DNA from 3 places in the Microbacterium sp. zg.Y1084 genome. Region 1 is predicted to be linked to each of the others. Evidence: predicted binding sites of a transcription regulator. Region 1 holds the regulator's gene; each other region holds the start of a gene.
What was found. Region 1 encodes LexA, which represses DNA repair genes until DNA is damaged. Its sites were predicted from a motif close to TCGAACANNTGTTCGA; they were not measured.
Positions count from the first base shown of each region.

Region 2: the regulator LexA is predicted to act here: its motif matches at 1,658-1,673, upstream of NQ165_RS08800 (HNH endonuclease signature motif containing protein).
Region 3: the regulator LexA is predicted to act here: its motif matches at 1,531-1,546, upstream of NQ165_RS03865 (HNH endonuclease signature motif containing protein).

Region 1 is NZ_JANJGV010000008.1:8,261-11,534, forward strand. Features, by position in the region: gene NQ165_RS10125 (histidinol-phosphate transaminase) at 1-604, opposite strand, end outside; gene NQ165_RS10130 (LysM peptidoglycan-binding domain-containing protein) at 670-1,029, opposite strand; gene lexA (transcriptional repressor LexA) at 1,284-1,976, shown strand; gene metE (5-methyltetrahydropteroyltriglutamate--homocysteine S-methyltransferase) at 2,059-3,274, opposite strand, start outside.
Region 2 is NZ_JANJGV010000004.1:142,505-145,778, forward strand. Features, by position in the region: gene NQ165_RS08795 (glycosyltransferase) at 1-297, shown strand, start outside; gene NQ165_RS08800 (HNH endonuclease signature motif containing protein) at 315-1,646, opposite strand; gene NQ165_RS08805 (DHA2 family efflux MFS transporter permease subunit) at 1,913-3,274, shown strand, end outside.
Region 3 is NZ_JANJGV010000002.1:541,120-544,393, forward strand. Features, by position in the region: gene glpX (class II fructose-bisphosphatase) at 1-241, opposite strand, end outside; gene fbaA (class II fructose-bisphosphate aldolase) at 426-1,457, shown strand; gene NQ165_RS03865 (HNH endonuclease signature motif containing protein) at 1,568-2,896, shown strand; gene NQ165_RS03870 (DUF6264 family protein) at 2,944-3,274, opposite strand, start outside.

The DNA of each region.
Region 1 (3,274 bases):
CGAACTCGACGTACGCCTCATCGACGATCACGACACCGGCTGTGGCCTCGTAGACCGCCTCGACCACGTCGAGTGACAGCGGCGTTCCGGTGGGGTTGTTCGGCGCGCAGAGGAAGACCACGTCGGGCGCCGCCTCCGCGACCTGCGATGCCGCGTCGTCGGGAGCGAGGGTGAAGTCGTGCGCGCGGTGACCGGCGACCCAGGTGGCTCCCGTCCCCCGCGTCAACAGCGGGTACATCGAGTAGGTCGGCGCGAAGGAGAACGCGGTGCGGCCGGGACCGGCGAACGCCTGCAGCACATGCTGCAGCACCTCGTTCGAGCCGTTCGCCGCCCAGATCTGGTCGCGGGACAGGCCGTGGCCGAGGTACTCGGCGAAGGCCTCGCGCAGCGCCGTGAACTCGCGGTCGGGGTAACGGTTCACGTCGCGCAGCGCACGAGCGACGGCGTCGAGGATGTCGCCCGCGACCTCGTCGGGAACCGGATGCGTGTTCTCGTTGACGTTCAGAGCGACGGGGAGTGCCGCCTGCGGAGCGCCGTACGGCGTCTGGCCGCGCAGATCGTCGCGGAGGGGGAGGTCGTTGAGACTCGGGATCACCCCTCCCATGCTAGCCAGCCCGGCCATCAGTGGGCTCGGCCCCAGGTCGGAACGTATCGCCCTCGCACCCGGCCTCACGGCGCGGCGGTGTACTCCCAGGGGATGGACAGTCGCTGACCGGCGGCGACCACGGAGGACTCGAGGGCGTTCAGCCGCACGATCTCGTGGATGACGTCGCGCGGGTCGGCCTGGGGCGCGACCTCTTCGGCGATCGACCACAGCGATTCGCCCGCAGCGACGGTGACCATCTGGAACGAGCCGGCCGGAGCGGAGCGGTCCCCGCTGGCGAGTGCACCTCCCCCACTGAGGGCGGCGGCGCCGACGGCGATGACGATGGGGAGGGCGGCGAGACCGGTGAACACCCGGCGACCGCGGGCGGTGAGCCGCAGCCGCGTGGCGGACGACGTCGGTCCGGCGAGCTGGATGGTGGTCATGGAGTCCTCCTCTGTGGCGATCTTCGCATCCGACCTTCGGCCAGGAAGGCCGGATGCGAAGTTCTTTTCCGAAGTTATCTTCGATGTTCTAGGGTGTCAAGCACGGGACCGGTCGGATATCGAATCGCACGCGACACGCGTGGACCTCTGCGCCGCGGCATCCGGCACCGGATACGGTTTCGATAGGAGCACCCCATCACGGACCTCCGACATTCGAAGACGCTGCCTCGCGCGGCGAGACGGGAGAAGGCTCGATGACCGACGCGACACCGGCCGGCCGCGAGCGGGACAAGCCGCAGACGCGGCGGCGCAAGAGCCTCAGCGAGAAGCAGCTGGCGATCCTCGAGGTCATCCAGCGCTCGATCGCACGGCATGGCTACCCGCCGAGCATGAGGGAGATCGGCGACGCGGTGGGACTCAAATCGCTGTCGAGCGTGACCCATCAGCTCAATCAGCTCGAGCTGAGCGGATACCTCCGGCGCGACCCCGGCAAGACGCGCGCCATGGAGGTGCTGATCGACCTGCCCGGCTCTGCCGCCGAGAATCCTGCCGATGCCGCGCCCAGCGTCGGCGACGCCGCGCTCGTGCCGCTCGTCGGCCGCATCGCCGCGGGCGTGCCGATCACCGCCGACCAGCAGGTGGAGGAGATCTTCCCGCTGCCGCGCCAGCTGGTGGGCAAGGGTGACCTGTTCATGCTGAAGGTCAGCGGCGAATCGATGATCGATGCCGCGATCTGCGACGGCGACTGGGTGGTCGTCCGCTCGCAGCCCACAGCCGACAACGGCGACATCGTCGCGGCGATGCTCGACGGCGAGGCGACGGTCAAGACGTTCCGCCAGCGCGACGGTCACACGTGGCTGCTGCCGCGCAACAGCGCGTTCGAGCCGATCCTGGGCGACGAGTCGGTCGTGCTGGGCAAGGTGGTGGCGGTGCTGCGCGCGGTGTAGCCGCGACCGCGCGTACGCCGCGTGACATGACGAGGGGATGCCGCACTGCCGCGGCATCCCCTCGTGCGTCCCCGCCGGGAGGTCAGGCCCGCACCGCCACCTCCTCGCGCACCGCGCGCGCGGCCGAGACGAGGTTCTCCAGCGACGCGACCGTCTCGGCATAGCCGCGGGTCTTCAGTCCGCAGTCGGGGTTGACCCACACCTGGCCGATCGGCAGCTCGGTGACGGCGCGCCGCAGGAGGCCCGCGATCTCGTCGACGGACGGCACCCGGGGCGAGTGGATGTCGTACACGCCTGGCCCGACGCCGCGCGCGAAGCCCGAGGAGCGGATGTCGCCGATCACCTCGCCACGGCTGCGGGCCGCTTCGATGGAGGTGACATCGGCGTCCAGCGCAGCGATCGCATCGATGACGACGGCGAACTCCGAATAGCACAGGTGCGTGTGCACCTGGGTGGCGGGGACGGCGCCCGCGGTGGCGAGACGGAACGCACCGACCGACCACTCCAGGTAGTGCGGCTGGTCGGCGCTCTTCAGCGGCAGCAGCTCGCGCAGGGCGGGCTCGTCCACCTGGATGATGCGGATGCCGGCCGCCTCGAGGTCGGCGATCTCATCGCGGAGGGCGAGCGCCACCTGGTCCGCGGTCTCGCCCAGCGGCTGATCGTCGCGCACGAACGACCACGCCAGAATGGTCACCGGCCCCGTCAGCATCCCCTTCACCGGAGCCGCGGTGAGGCTCTGGGCGTAGGCCGACCACCCCACGGTGATGGGGGCCGGCCGAGAGACGTCGCCCCACAGGATCGACGGGCGGGTGGCCCGCGATCCGTAGGACTGCACCCAGCCGTTGCGGGTGACCGCGAAGCCGTCGAGGTTCTCGGCGAAGTACTGCACCATGTCGTTGCGCTCCGCCTCGCCGTGCACCAGCACGTCCAGCCCCAGGCGCTCCTGCAGCTCGATCACCCGGCGGATCTCGTCGCGCAGGAAGCCGTCGTACTGCGCGGCGGTCAGTTCTCCACGCGCAGCGGCGGCGCGGGCACGGCGGATGTCGCCGGTCTGCGGGAAGGAGCCGATCGTCGTCGTCGGCAGCACGGGGAGTCCGAGCTCACGCTGCGCGGATTCCCGCGTGGCGGCTGCGGCCCGCGAGTAGTCGTCGGGACTCAGCGCCGCTGCTCGCGGCCGGACCGCCCCGTCGCGCACGCCGGGGGCGGCGTGCCGGTCGGCGAGCGCAGCGGATGCCGCCGCCAGCTCGTCGGCGATGCCCTCGCGCCCGACCTGCAGCCCCGTGGCGAGCGTGGCGACC
Region 2 (3,274 bases), on a different contig from region 1:
CTCGCGGCGGCCGCCGTCCACCATGGGGGCATTGGCACCATCCACGCGGCGACGCTCGCCGCCGCGCCTTCGGTGATCGTTCCGTTCATCGCAGATCAGCCCTTCTGGGGTGCGCGGTTGCACGCGGCTGGACTCGCCCCCGCCCCGATCCGATCGCGGGCGTTGACCGTGCGCACGCTCCGCACCGCGCTGGATGCGCTCGACGACTATCGCGTCCGTGTCACGGAGGCCGCCAGGATCATGTCCACGGAAAACGGAACGACAGAGGCCCTCCGCATCCTGGATGCGCTCCGCTGAACCACCCGAAGGCCCGGTCAGCTGGCGAGGTCGTAGCGATGTCGCCCGCCGAGACGCCGGGTCTGCGCCGGATCGAGCCACTTCGGTGGGACGAACCACACCTTCGCCCGCGTCCCGACGCCCTCGACCTCGATCCCCCAGCCGTTGTCATGGATGCGATGGTGGCATCCGACGCAGAGGAGGATGCCGTTGCCGAGGTCGGTTGACCCGCCGTCTCGCGCCCACCATCGGATGTGATGGACGACACACCGGGCGGACGGAGCGCCGCACGAGGCGCAGCCACCGTCGCGTTCGCCCAGTGCCAGCTTCTGCGCCGCGGTGAAGAGCCGCTTGGCACGTCCCCAGTCGAGGATCTCGCTGTCGCCGCCGAGGACGCAGGGGATGATCTCCGCGTCGGCTGCGAGCCGTCGGGCGGCGGCTGCGGAGAGCGGCTGGTCGATCCCATCGATGCTCGCGGTGCCCACGCCGTCCGTCAGCGCGTCCAGGTCCATGCGCACGATGACGGTGGTCGTGGGGAGCGTCGGCAGCTGCGTGCACCCGAGCGCGTGACGGCACACGTCGGCCAGGGCATCCGCCTGCATCTGACGCACGCTGCGTCGGTCCTTCTCGGCATCGTCGGCGTGCTCATTGCGGCGGAGGACTCCGGTGACGATCCCCTCGATGGCGGCTTTCACGGGTGCCGCCGTCTCGGCATCGAGCTTCGCCGTCAGCACGACCATCCCGTCCCGCTCCTGGATCACCAGGCTGCGCTCGCCGCGTCGCTCGGTCTCACGCGGCTCGACGCCGTCGGGGTCGAGGTGGGCCTCGGCGCGGGCGAGCAGCGTTCCCAGCTGATCGGGGCGCAGGCCCGGCGCCATTTCGGCGAGCCGCTCTTCCATCGCGTCGAGGACGGCGGCGTCGGCGCGGAGCGACACGCGGTCCAGGAGGGTGATGATCGCGGATGCCGCCCACATGCCGAGCTTCCCCGATGCCACCGCGCCGGCGACGTGCGGGTGCTTGGCCGGGAGGCGCTCGCCGGCGAGCGTCATGCGGGGCGCGGTGGCCTCGCCGACCTGCACCAGGCGCACCGCGTCTGCGGTGGTCGATCCCGTCGTCGCCGAGATCAGCGCTGCGGGAGAGCGGTGACCCTGCTTCTTCGCGAGCGAGTCCTTCCCCAGCTCGGAGCGGGATTGGCGGGCGATCTCGGCGGCCACCGGGGCGAACGCGGCATCCACTCGACGGCGCAGTGCGCCGAAGGCGTCGTTCACCGCGATCAGCTCGCCCGGTGTCAGTGACCCGGGAGGCCGGTCGGCACCTGCGGCGACCAGCAGGTCGAGTGCTGCGGCGATGTCGCGGAGTCCGTTCTCCATGGCACCGAGTATAGTACATATGTACGATAACGAGAAGCGCTGTGCACATCTATCTGCGAGCGGAAGTGCGCCCCCATTCGGCTTTCGCCGCCCCCGGTGTCGGCCAGCAGGCGTAGAGTCTCCTCCGCACCGCGAGGACCGCAGAGGGAGAGGCTGACGGCGTGACCGACTCTGACACCCGCGCTCGCCGCGGCGCAGGACGTGCCACGGGCGCGCCCGCCACCGGCCCCTGGCCGGCCCTGTGGGCGCTGGTGATCGGCTTCTTCATGATCCTCGTGGACACCACGATCGTGTCGGTGGCCAACCCCGCCATCAAGGCGGCGCTGGATCCCGACACGGCGGACCTCGACAACGTCGTGTGGGTCACGAGCGCCTATCTGCTCGCCTACGCCGTGCCGCTGCTGGTGACGGGGCGCCTGGGCGACCGGTTCGGCCCGAAGAGCATCTACCTCGCCGGACTCGCGGTGTTCACCCTCGCCTCGCTCGGCTGCGGACTGTCGCCGACCCTCGGCACGCTCATCGCGTTCCGGGCGCTGCAGGGCATCGGCGCCTCGCTGATGACCCCGCAGACGATGGCTGTGATCACCCGCACCTTCCCCGCCGCCCGGCGGGGCGCGGCGATGGGCCTGTGGGGCGCGACCTCCGGTGTGGCGATGCTGGTGGGTCCGCTCGCCGGCGGCCTGCTCGTGGACGGCCTCGGGTGGGAGTGGATCTTCTTCGTCAATCTGCCCGTGGGCGTGGTCGGGTTCGTGCTCGCGTGGATGCTGGTGCCGAAGCTGCCGACGCACCCGCACCGCTTCGACATGCTGGGCGTGGTGCTCAGCGCCGTCGCCCTGTTCCTCATCGTGTTCGCCCTGCAGGAGGCGGAGCACTACGACTGGGGCGCCATCTGGGGGCCGGTGACGGTGTGGATGCTGCTGGCCGCGGGCCTGGTGGTGCTGGCGCTGTTCGTGGCTCAGCAGGCTCGCACGCGCAGCGAGGCGCTCGTGCCGATGTCGCTGTTCCGGGACCGCAACTTCTCCGTCGCCGGCATCGGCATCACGGCGGTGGGGTTCATGGCGGCGAGCATGTCGCTGCCGTTCATGTTCTTCCTGCAGCTGGCGCGCGGGCTGAGCCCGACCGATGCCGCCCTGCTGCTGGTGCCGACGGCGGTGGCGGCCGGCATCCTCTCCCCGCTGGCGGGACGTCTGCTCGACCGCACCGACCCGCGGTTCCTGCTCGTGCCGGGGATGATCGCGGTGGCATCCGCGCTCGTCTGGTACGCGTCGCTGATGACCCCCGACACCCCGACGTGGATGTTCCTCTTCCCCGCCGCCCTCATGGGGATCGGGCAGTCCGGGCTGTGGGGCCCGCTGGCGACGACCGCGACGCGCAACCTCGACCCCCGCCAGGCGGGTGCCGGCTCGGGCGTCTACAACACGATGCGCACGATCGGCTCGGTGCTGGGATCGGCCGCGATCGCTGCGGTGATGCAGGGGCGTCTGGAGGCCAACCTCCCCGGTATGGCGGGGGCGGGGCTCGGCTCAGGCGCGTTGCCGCCGGAGGCGGCGGCCGGGTTCGCGGCGGCGATGGGGCAGGCGATCCTGCTGCCGGCGGCGGTGCTCCTGCTCGGAGTGGTCGCCGTGCTG
Region 3 (3,274 bases), on a different contig from region 1:
CGTTGAACAGCATGGGCGCGTTGTCCTTCTCGCCCTCGCCGATCACGATCGTGCCGTCGAAGTTGACGGTGGTCAGGAACGCGCGCATCGCGTCCACGGCCGCCCCGTCGGCGAGCTCCTTCTGCCCGCGGCCGATGAACGGCACCGACCGGATCGCTGCCGCTTCGGTCGCTCGCACGAGCTCCAGAGCGAGGTTGCGGTCGGGGTGCAGGGGACTCATATCCGCGGTCAGGCTCACCATGGGGCACAGCCTATGCCGCGCGGTGCCGACGCGCCCGGGTATGGCGCTGTCGGAGAGCGAAGGAAACGCGGTTCTTTCCGGCTCGTTATGTGCACGCGGCCGTTTGCCACGGCCGACCCCCGGGACCGAGTGGGCCCGCTTCGCTAGAGTGAAGCAGGATCAACCGCCGACTTTAGGAGCTGACATGCCCGTCGCAACCCCCGAGCAGTATGCCGAAATGCTGGACCGTGCGAAGGCCGGCGGATTCGCATACCCGGCGATCAACGCCGCCAGCTCGCAGTCCATCAACGCCGTGCTGCAGGGACTCACCGAAGCCGGCTCCGACGGCATCATCCAGGTCACCACGGGCGGCGCGGACTACTTCGCCGGCCACACCGTCAAGGGCCGCGCCACCGGTGCCATCGCCATGGCCAAGTTCGTCACCGAGGTCGCGAAGAACTACCCGATCACGGTCGCCCTGCACACCGACCACTGCCCCAAGCCCGCGCTGGACGACTTCCTGCTGCCGCTGATCGCCGCCTCCGAAGAAGAGGTCAGGGCCGGCCGCAACCCGATCTTCCAGTCCCACATGTGGGATGGCTCCGCGGTGCCGCTCGCCGAGAACATCGAGATCGCCCAGACGCTGCTCCCCCGCATGAAGGCCATCAGCGCCATCCTCGAGGTCGAGATCGGCGTCGTCGGCGGCGAGGAGGACGGCGTCAAGCACGAGGGCACCAACGACGCGCTGTACACGACGACCAACGACGTCGCCCAGGTGGTCGAGGCACTCGGTCTCGGCGACCAGGGCCGCTGGATCGCCGCGCTCACCTTCGGCAACGTGCACGGCGTCTACAAGCCCGGCAACGTGAAGCTCAAGCCCGAACTCCTCGGCGAGATCCAGGAAGGCATCGCCGCGCGCTTCGGCACCGGCCAGAAGCCCCTCGACCTGGTGTTCCACGGTGGCAGCGGCTCGACGCCCGAGGAGATCGCCCTGGCCGTCGCCAACGGCGTCGTGAAGATGAACATCGACACCGACACGCAGTACGCCTTCACGCGTGCCGTCGCCGGGTACATGTTCCAGAACTACGACGGCGTGCTCAAGATCGACGGCGAGGTCGGCAACAAGAAGGCCTACGACCCCCGCGCCTGGGGCAAGGTCGCCGAGTCGGCGATGGCCACCCGCGTCGTCGAGGCGACCCAGCAGCTGGGTTCCTACGGCAAGTCGCTCGGCGCCTGACACCTTCGCAACGCGAGAACGCCCCGGCCCTGGTGGTCGGGGCGTTCTGCGTGCCGGCACGGAGCGCGTACATTCGAACGAATGTCCGAGGTTCGCGCGACAATGGTCGCATGGCAACGGACACGACGCGCAAGGCCCCGCAGGCGGAGGTCGACACCGCTGCGCTGCACGCACTCGTGACCGCACTCGGCGGCGTGCGATCGGCGATCGCCGGGTTCCGCGCTCTCGAGGCGTCGCTGCTCACCGCGGCCTTCGACCTCGCAGACGAGGCCGCCGGTTCACTTCCCCTCCGCGAGCGCGAGCGCGAGATGGCGCTGCGCACGGTCGCCGCCGAGATCGGTGCCGCCCTGCACGCCGGCGACCGCACCGTCCAGCGCCGCATCTCCGAGGCCTGGACTCTCACGCAGCGGTTCCCTGCCACCCATGCCGCCCTCGCCGACGGACGCATCGAGGCCGCTCACGCGTCCGCGATCGTGGATGCCGGGCAGGGCATCGGTGACGACGCCCAGCGGGCGGCCTTCGAGGCCTCGGCCGTAGCGCTCGCAGAAGCTGAGACCCCTGCCCGCCTGCGCGCGGTCCTCGGCACCCTCGCCGAGCAGGCGGAGCGCGGTGATCGAGAAGCGCGCCATCGTGCGGCACGTGCACGCCGCGCGGTGATCGTGCGCGACGTCGGCGACGGCATGGCTGAGTTGCTCGCCACGCTCCCCGCCGTCCTCGCCCACGGCATCCACGATCGCCTGACGACGATGGCGGGCGTCATCCGCCGCACGACCCACGATGCCGAGCGCGCCGCGGGTGCCACGGACGCCACGGACGCCACGGACGCCACGGACGCCACGGATGACGATCGCCGAACGATCGACCAGATCCGCGCCGACGTCCTCTGCGATCTGGCGCTCGGGGGCGGCCCGATCGCCTCCGGCGACGGCCTGGCTGCCATCCGCGCACAGGTGCAGGTGAGTGTGCCGGTGCTCACGCTCGCCGGCCGCACCGACGGAGGCGCGCGCCTGGCAGGTTCCGGCCCGATCGACGCGCAGACGGCGCGACGGCTCGCCGGCCACGCCGTCGGCTGGGACCGCGTGATGACTCACCCGGTGAGCGGTGTCGTCCTCGCCGTCGACCGCTACCGGCCGAGCGAAAACCTCCGCCGCGTGCTGCGCGTGCGTGACGAGCATTGCCGCTTCCCCGGCTGTCGCCAGCCCGCACGGCGGTGCGATATCGACCACACGCATGATGCGGCGCTCGGCGGCGCCACCAGCGCAGAGAATCTCGCCCACCTGTGCAGGCGACATCACTCGCTCAAGCACGCCTCCGCGTGGCGGGTGCGCCAGCGAGGCGGTGGCGTGCTCGAGTGGACGAGTCCGACCGGGCGGAGCTACGTGGACACGCCGGTCACGGCGGTGCGGTTCGCACCGACCTGCGATCCGCCGCCGTTCTGATGTCGGTGCGCGGCGCTGTCACGCCACACGGGCGGCGAGCGGTCGGATCAGCCTGAGACGGTGCGCTGCAGCGCTTCCCAAGCGGCCGGGTCGTTCATGATGGGGATCACCATCAGCGTGCCCGAGACGAAGTTGAACAGGATGCCGCCGACGAGCGGAATCCACCACGTCAGTCGCCGAGCCGCCAGGCTCCGCCACGACAGCCAGGCCGTGAGCACCCAGCCTCCGGCGAGAGCCGTTGCCGCGGCCACACCCCAGCCGCGCCCGGATTCGGGGTCGGCCAACTGCGCGTCGACGCCGAGGGTCTGGAACATCGTCTGCGCGAAGGCGCCCACGTCGAGCATCTGCGGCGCCGCCACCAGCACGGTCACGAGCCCG